Regions from separate parts of the Streptomyces cinereospinus genome, predicted to be linked through region 2. Evidence: riboswitches for the same ligand, from Rfam matches in the RefSeq annotation. Region 2 holds a riboswitch; each other region holds the start of a gene.

Region 1 (2,252 bases), on a different contig from region 2:
GCAGCAGCACGTCCCCCAGCCACACGCACAGCCCGAACACCGCCAGCGACCCCACGGCCAGCAGCAGCCAACGCACGGTCCGACTCATGTGAAACCCCCTCAGGCGAATCGGCGGACTCCATCCTCCCACCGGAGCCGGTCCGGTGCCCGCGTTCCCGGGGACGCCGTGACCTCCCCACCAGCCACCCGGCCGCGGGGGCTGTCGGTGGGCAGGCCTTGGCGAGGAATCCGTCCAGGACGGCGCGGGCGGTGCGTTCGTTGCCGGGCTCGGGGAGCACCTCGGCGAGGATGCCGAAGCCCTTCTCCGACGCCTCGGTGTCGCCGCGCGGTCCGCTGTCCAGCAGGACGCCGGCCGTCTCCAGCCGCCGGCCGTCCTCGACCGCCTCGTCGCCCCGGGCGCCCGACGGGGCGTCGGCCAGGCGATGCCCGGCCCGGACCCCGTCCTGCGCGTCGCACAACCCGGCGCAGTCGCCCCGGTCGCGGGCCTCGCCGACGCTCTCCGCGATGCGCGCGGCGTCGTACCGCGGCAGCCCGGCCGCCGGCAGCACCGGCCGGGTGACGCCGAGCGCCACCGGGCGCCGCCCGCGCGAGGCGGCGCGGGCAGTGCCGCGGCTCGCCACGAACCAGCCGTGGGCGACCACCGCCGCCCACCGGACCAGGGCGGCCGTCTCGCGGCCCCACCAGGCGGTGGAGGCGAGCGCCCAGGCGGGTACGGCCGTACCCGGCGCCGCGGTGGCGGCGAGTCCGCGGCGCCCGGTCAGCAGGTGGCCGACGCCCAGCAGGGAGGCGTTGCCGAGGGCGACGGCCGGCGGGTCGCGGCGCCGGAGGCGGGGCGGCGGGCCGGGCGGTCGCGACGGCACGGGTGGGTGTACGTCGGGTGGTCCATCCTTCACTCCCCCTGTACGAACCGATGTGCACCGAGTGGGGGACCGCGGCGGCCCGGCGGCGGCCCGGCGGGAGCGACTTCGCCGCCGTGGGCCGGTGGAGGGCCGCCGCTGCGGGGCCCGGAAACACGGGGCGTCCGCCGGGTGCGCCGTGTGACCAGCGCGTTCGCGCCCCGATGCGCCGCTTGTCACCACCCCCGCGGGCGCACTACTGTCACCACGCCTTGGTGAACGGGAAATCCGGTGTGATGCCGGTGCGGCCCTCGCCACTGTGATCGGGAAGTCCGGCTCCGGCCCTCACGGGCAGCCACTGGGTCCTCGGACCCGGGAAGGCGGAGCACGGGCGGTGTCACCCGTCAGCCAGGAGACCGGCCGAGGCGCGATGTACACCATCCACGAGGTGCTGGAGAGGGTCTGTTCGAGCCATGCACATAGCCGAGGGTTTTCTGCCTCCGGCGCACGCGATCGCCTGGGGTGCCGCGTCCGCGCCGTTCGTCGTCCACGGAGTACGGTCCCTCACCCGTGAGGTCAGGGAGCATCCCGAGAGCACCCTGCTCCTCGGCGCCTCGGGCGCCTTCACCTTCGTCCTGTCGGCGCTGAAGCTGCCGTCCGTGACCGGGAGCTGCTCGCATCCCACCGGCACGGGCCTGGGCGCCATCCTGTTCCGGCCGCCGGTGATGGCGGTGCTGGGCACCATCACCCTGCTGTTCCAGGCGCTGCTGCTGGCCCACGGCGGGCTGACCACCCTGGGCGCCAACGTCTTCTCGATGGCGATCGCCGGCCCCTGGGCCGGGTACGGGACCTACCGGCTGCTGCGGCGGTTCGACGTGCCGCTGATGGTCGCCGTGTTCTGCGGCGCGTTCGTCGCCGACCTGTCCACCTACTGCGTCACCAGCGTCCAGCTGGCGCTCGCCTTCCCCGACCCCGGCAGCGGATTCCTCGGCGCGCTCGGCACGTTCGGCGCCGTCTTCGCGGTCACGCAGATCCCGCTCGCGGTGAGCGAGGGGCTGCTCACGGTGCTGGTGATGCGGCTGCTCGTGCAGTCCAGCAAGGGTGAGCTGAGCCGGCTGGGCGTACTGCCCGGCCGGAAGCCCGACCCGGAGGGCACCGGCACGGGGGGACCGGGCACGGACGGAACCGGCACGGACGGAACCGGCACCGAGGGCACCGAGGGCACCGGCACGGACGGAACCGGCACCGAGGCGGTGGCCCGATGAAGCGCGGCACGAAGATCAACCTGCTGCTGGTGTCCGCCGTCGCCGCCCTGGCCGTGCTGCCGCTGGTGCTGGGGCTCGGCGACCACAAGGAGAAGCCGTTCACCGGCTCCGACACCGAGGCGGAGACGGCGATCACCGAACTGGACCCGGA
Region 2 (2,252 bases):
GGAGCGCTGATCACGCTCGGCGACATCGTGCTGTTCCTCAAGAACGACCTGGAGGCGCTGCGCCGCAGCCGCTGCTCCGACGCCCAGGTCTTCGGCCGGCAACGCCTGGCCGCGGGGCTCGGCGCCTGCGCGAGCGGTGTGCTGGGCGGGCAGCTGTACCGGCTGGGCGAACAGGCCGGGAACACCGGCTGGTTCTGGCTGCTGGCCGCCGCCCAGTGCCTCCTGCTCCCCCCGCTGCTGCTGATCTTGTACCGCCGTACCACGCGACGGCCCGGCCCTCACGGTCCCGACGAAGGAGCACTGACGCCGCATGACACGAACGGGCGGGTTCCAGGACGATGACTTCTGGACGGAGTTCCACGACTTCCTCTTCTCCGAACAGCGTCACGCCCAGGCCGAGGACCTGCTGCGCACCTCCCCCCTGCTCTCCTTCCCGCCCGGCGCACGGGTGCTGGACCTGTGCTGCGGTCCCGGGGTCTTCACCGTGCCGCTCGCCCGACGCGGCCACGACGTGACCGGGGTGGACCTCAGCCCGGCCATGCTGGACCGGGCGCGCGAACGGTCGGCCGACGCCGGCGCGCACGTCACCTATGTGCGGGCCGACGCACGCGCCTACACGGCACCGGGCGGCTTCGACGTCGTCCTCAACATGTTCACGTCCTTCGGGTACTTCGAGGACCCCGCCGACAACGCGCGCGTGCTGCGCACCATGCACACCTGCCTGGCACCCGGCGGCACCCTCGTCCTGGACCTCGCGGGCAAGGAACTGCTGGCGCGCAGGGTCACCCCGCCCAAGGTGGTGCGGCGCGGCGACGACCTGCTGGTGCAGACCGACACCGTGCTCGACGACTGGGCGCGGCTGCGCAGCGACTGGGTGCTGGTGCGGGGCGACCGGGTCACCCGCGCCACACTGGTGTGGTTCGTGTACAGCGCGGTGGAGCTGCGGGAGATGGCCGAGCAGGCGGGGTTCGGCCGGGTGGAGGTCTTCGGCGGCTTCGACGGCCGCCCGTACGACGAGAACGCCGAACGCCTCGTCCTGCGGGCCGTCCGGGAGACCTGACGGCAGGCGGAGGCGGGCGGCCGGGAGCGCACGCCCTGTCACTCCTCACTCAAAGGCACGTACTATCACTGGGTCATCGCCGCGACGGGAACCAGGAAGCCGGTGCGAATCCGGCACGGTCCCGCCACTGTGACCGGGGAGTGCACCCCTCGACATGCCACTGCGCCGACCGCGCGGGAAGGCAGGGGGAACGTCGATCCGGGAGTCAGGACACTGCCCTGTCGCGGGCCCGTTCCGAGGAGCGCGGACTCCAGGAGGCTCTACGTGTCACGGTTGTTACCCCCTGCCCGTACGCGCCGGCCGCTGCGCGCCGCGGCGGCGCTCGCCCTGTCGGCGGCGCTGCTCACCGCCGGCTGCGTCTCGTCCGGCGACGCCGCCCGGGACGAGAAGGCGCCGGCGCCGTCGCTCAAGGGCTTCCCCGTCACCGTCGACAACTGCGGTGTGCGCACGACGTACGACCGGCCGCCGTCCCGGGTGGTCACCATCCACCAGCACCCGGCGGAACTCATGCTCGCCCTCGGGCTGAGGGACCGCATGGTCGGCACCGCCTTCCCCGACTCGGCCGTCCTGCCCGGACTGCGCGAGGACTTCGAGGCGATCCCCGAACTGGCGCAGAAGGAGCCGTCCTTCGAGACCGTCCTGGACACCGGACCCGACCTCGTCTACGGCGGCTACGGCAGTGCCTTCGCCGAGAACGAGGGCCGCTCCCGCGAGGCGTTCGCCGACGCCGGCATCGACACCCATCTCAACCGCGAGTACTGCGGCGAGAAGCGGGTGACGATGGAGGACACCTACGACGAGATCCGCACCGTCGGCCGCATCTTCGGCGTGACCGGCCGGGCCGACCGGCTCGTCGCCGACCTCCGGGGCCGGGTCGGCAGGGCCGCCGGCGCCGTGCGGGACGAGCCCGAGGTGCCCGTGTTCGTCTACGACAGCGGGGACAAGACCGCCTTCACCGCGGGCGGCAAGAGCCTGGGCACCGAGCTGATCCGGCTGGCCGGCGGCCGGAACGTCTTCGCCGACCTCGACGACGTCTTCGGCGACGTCTCCTGGGAGCAGGTCGTCGAACGCAGGCCGGAGGTCATCGCCGTCTACGACTACACCGGGGCCGGCAGCGTCGAGCAGAAGAAGGAGTTCCTGCTCGCCCAGCCCGCCCTCGCGGACGTACCGGCCGTGAAGAACCGGCGGTTCG
Region 3 (2,252 bases), on a different contig from region 2:
GCGCCCGCCCGATCTCGGCGCCCTCGCGGGTGACGAACGAGTTGAGCGACATGTTCTGCGCCTTGAAGGGCGCGACCCGCACCCCCTGGCGCACCAGCCACCGGCAGATCCCGGCGGTGACGACACTCTTGCCGGCGTCGGAGGTGGTGCCGGCGACGAGCAGCCCACGGCCGGTCACGCGTGCCTCCCCGACAGCCGCCCGCGCAGCAGCGCACCCGCCGCGCTCACCCCGAACGCCAGCCAGCCGACCCGCCGGGACAACCGGACGGCCCGCTCGATGTCGCCGACTTCCACCGCACGCCCCCCACCGTTCAGCACGGGCCGGTGCTCGATGCGGCCCGCATACGACAACGTCCCCCCGAGCCGTACCCCCAACGCCCCCGCGAACGACGCCTCCACCGGCCCGGCGTTGGGACTCGGATGCCGCGCGGCGTCACTCCGCCAGGCCCGTACGGCCCCCCGCGCGTCGCCGCCCGCCAGCACGGCGAGCGCGGCGGTCAGCCGGGCCCCCGGCCATCCGGCGACGTCGTCGAGGCGGGCCGAAGCCCACCCGTAGCGGCGGTACGCGGGCGACTTGTGCCCCACCATCGCGTCCAGCGTGTTCACGGCCCGGAACCCCAGCAGCCCCGGCACGCCCCCCACGGCTCCCCACACCAGGGCGCCCACCAGGGCGTCGGAGGTGTTCTCCGCGACGGACTCGACCACCGCGCGCGCGATCCCGTCCGCGTCCAGCGCCTGCGGATCCCGCCCGCACAGGTGCGGCAGCCGGGCCCGCGCCCCCGCGACGTCCCCGCTCTCCAGGGCCCGCCCGACGGCCCGGGCCTCCCGGGCGAGCGAGGTCCCGCCGACGACGGCCCAGGTGGCGACGCCGGTCAGCGCGACGGAGGCGGCGGGGGAGGACCGTACGGCCCGGTGGGCGGCGGCGCCCAGCGCGACGGCGCCACCGGCGCACACGGCGGCGTGCAGCGCCCCCCACCCGCGGTGGTCGCGCCACAGCCGGCGTTCCACGGCCGCGGCGGCCCGCCCGAACGCGGCGACCGGGTGCCCGCGGCGCGGATCGCCGAGGAGCAGGTCGCCGAGGAGTCCGGCGGCGGCGCCGTACGCGAAGACGCGGTCGGCACGCATGCGGCTCAGCCGGCCGAGCGGTCGGGCAGGGACCTGGTGCAGGACCTCACTGGGCAGCCGAGCATCGCGTTATGTCCTCACTCAGGGTGTCCACGCCCTGGTTCGACGAGACCGGCGGTGAGAGTTCCTGGCTCCCGGGGCGTTTCCTCCCCGGTCACAGTGGCGGGACCGCGCCGGATTCACACCGGGCTTCCTCTCCTGCCGCCGTACATGGCCCCGGAAGTCCACCATGGGGCCCGAACGGCCGTCAACTCGCCGTTGACCTGCGACGGGGCAGTGTGCTGAGGCCCACACCACACGGGCGACACCCGTCTCGTCCGCGTCGTGCGCCGCGCCCGCCGGCGCACGACGGCGCGCCCTGCCCGGTCCCCCCGCCGGGGGCCGCGTGTCAGGGCGCTCGCTCGCGCGGTCCGGCCGTCAGGCCACGATCAGGTAGATCCCGTACGCCACCGCCGCCGCGCAGCCCGCGAACGCGGCGCAGGCGCCGGTCACGGCCAGGGCGGCCGAGCCGCCCCGCTCCGCGGCGCGCTCGCGCCGCGACAGGCCGGCGATGCCGAGGGTGAACAGGCCCACCAGGGCCACCGTGGCCACGAGGCTGACCCCGAAGACGGAGCCGAGCGCCGCCCAGTCGATCTTCATGCTGCTGCTTCCTTCAGTAACCGGATGCTCAGTACCGGATGACCGGTAACCGGGTGCTCGGGCGAGCGGGGTGCTCAGACCGTGGCCTGGGAGGGCGCCGGCTCGGCGGTCGTCTTCTGCGCGGGCAGCGCGGCGGTGAGGTCGTCCGCCGGCGGGCCGGCCGGAGGCGGGGTCACCGCGGCCATCGCGGTCGTCACGACGCCGGCCGGCTCCTCGTCCGTGTCGTTGACGTTCGTGTGGTCCACGACCTCACGGCGCGAGAGCTTCCAGATCGCGGCGCTGGAGGCGACCAGGAAGACGGCCACCGCGGCGGTGCCCCAGGCGCCGAAGCCGGTCACCCACTCGGCGACCGCGCCGACCAGCGCGGCGGCCGGGAGAGTGAGGCCCCAGGCGACGAACATCCGGGTCGCCGTCGACCAGCGGACCACGCCGCCCTTGCGGCCCAGGCCCGCGCCCATCACCGCGCCGGAGACCGAGTGCGTGGTGGA

The links. Region 2 has a riboswitch for cobalamin ahead of ACFF45_RS32025 (ABC transporter substrate-binding protein). Riboswitches for the same ligand answer to the same signal wherever they lie in the genome.
Region 1: it holds a riboswitch for cobalamin, as region 2 does, so the genes downstream of both, ACFF45_RS04065 (energy-coupling factor ABC transporter permease) here and ACFF45_RS32025 (ABC transporter substrate-binding protein) in region 2, are expected to answer to the same signal.
Region 3: it holds a riboswitch for cobalamin, as region 2 does, so the genes downstream of both, ACFF45_RS28240 (cobalamin biosynthesis protein) here and ACFF45_RS32025 (ABC transporter substrate-binding protein) in region 2, are expected to answer to the same signal.

Annotation. Positions count from the first base shown of each region.
Region 1 covers NZ_JBHMCY010000005.1:110,145-112,396, reverse strand. Annotated here, with positions in the region: gene ACFF45_RS04070 (hypothetical protein) at 1-88, opposite strand, end outside; cobalamin riboswitch at 1,093-1,275, shown strand; gene ACFF45_RS04065 (energy-coupling factor ABC transporter permease) at 1,310-2,101, shown strand; gene ACFF45_RS04060 (energy-coupling factor ABC transporter substrate-binding protein) at 2,098-2,252, shown strand, end outside.
Region 2 covers NZ_JBHMCY010000095.1:14,415-16,666, forward strand. Annotated here, with positions in the region: gene ACFF45_RS32015 (MDR family MFS transporter) at 1-342, shown strand, start outside; gene ACFF45_RS32020 (class I SAM-dependent methyltransferase) at 311-1,060, shown strand; cobalamin riboswitch at 1,113-1,296, shown strand; gene ACFF45_RS32025 (ABC transporter substrate-binding protein) at 1,325-2,252, shown strand, end outside.
Region 3 covers NZ_JBHMCY010000070.1:30,698-32,949, forward strand. Annotated here, with positions in the region: gene ACFF45_RS28235 (cobyric acid synthase) at 1-178, opposite strand, end outside; gene ACFF45_RS28240 (cobalamin biosynthesis protein) at 175-1,125, opposite strand; cobalamin riboswitch at 1,228-1,369, opposite strand; gene ACFF45_RS28245 (hypothetical protein) at 1,543-1,764, opposite strand; gene ACFF45_RS28250 (inorganic phosphate transporter) at 1,839-2,252, opposite strand, start outside.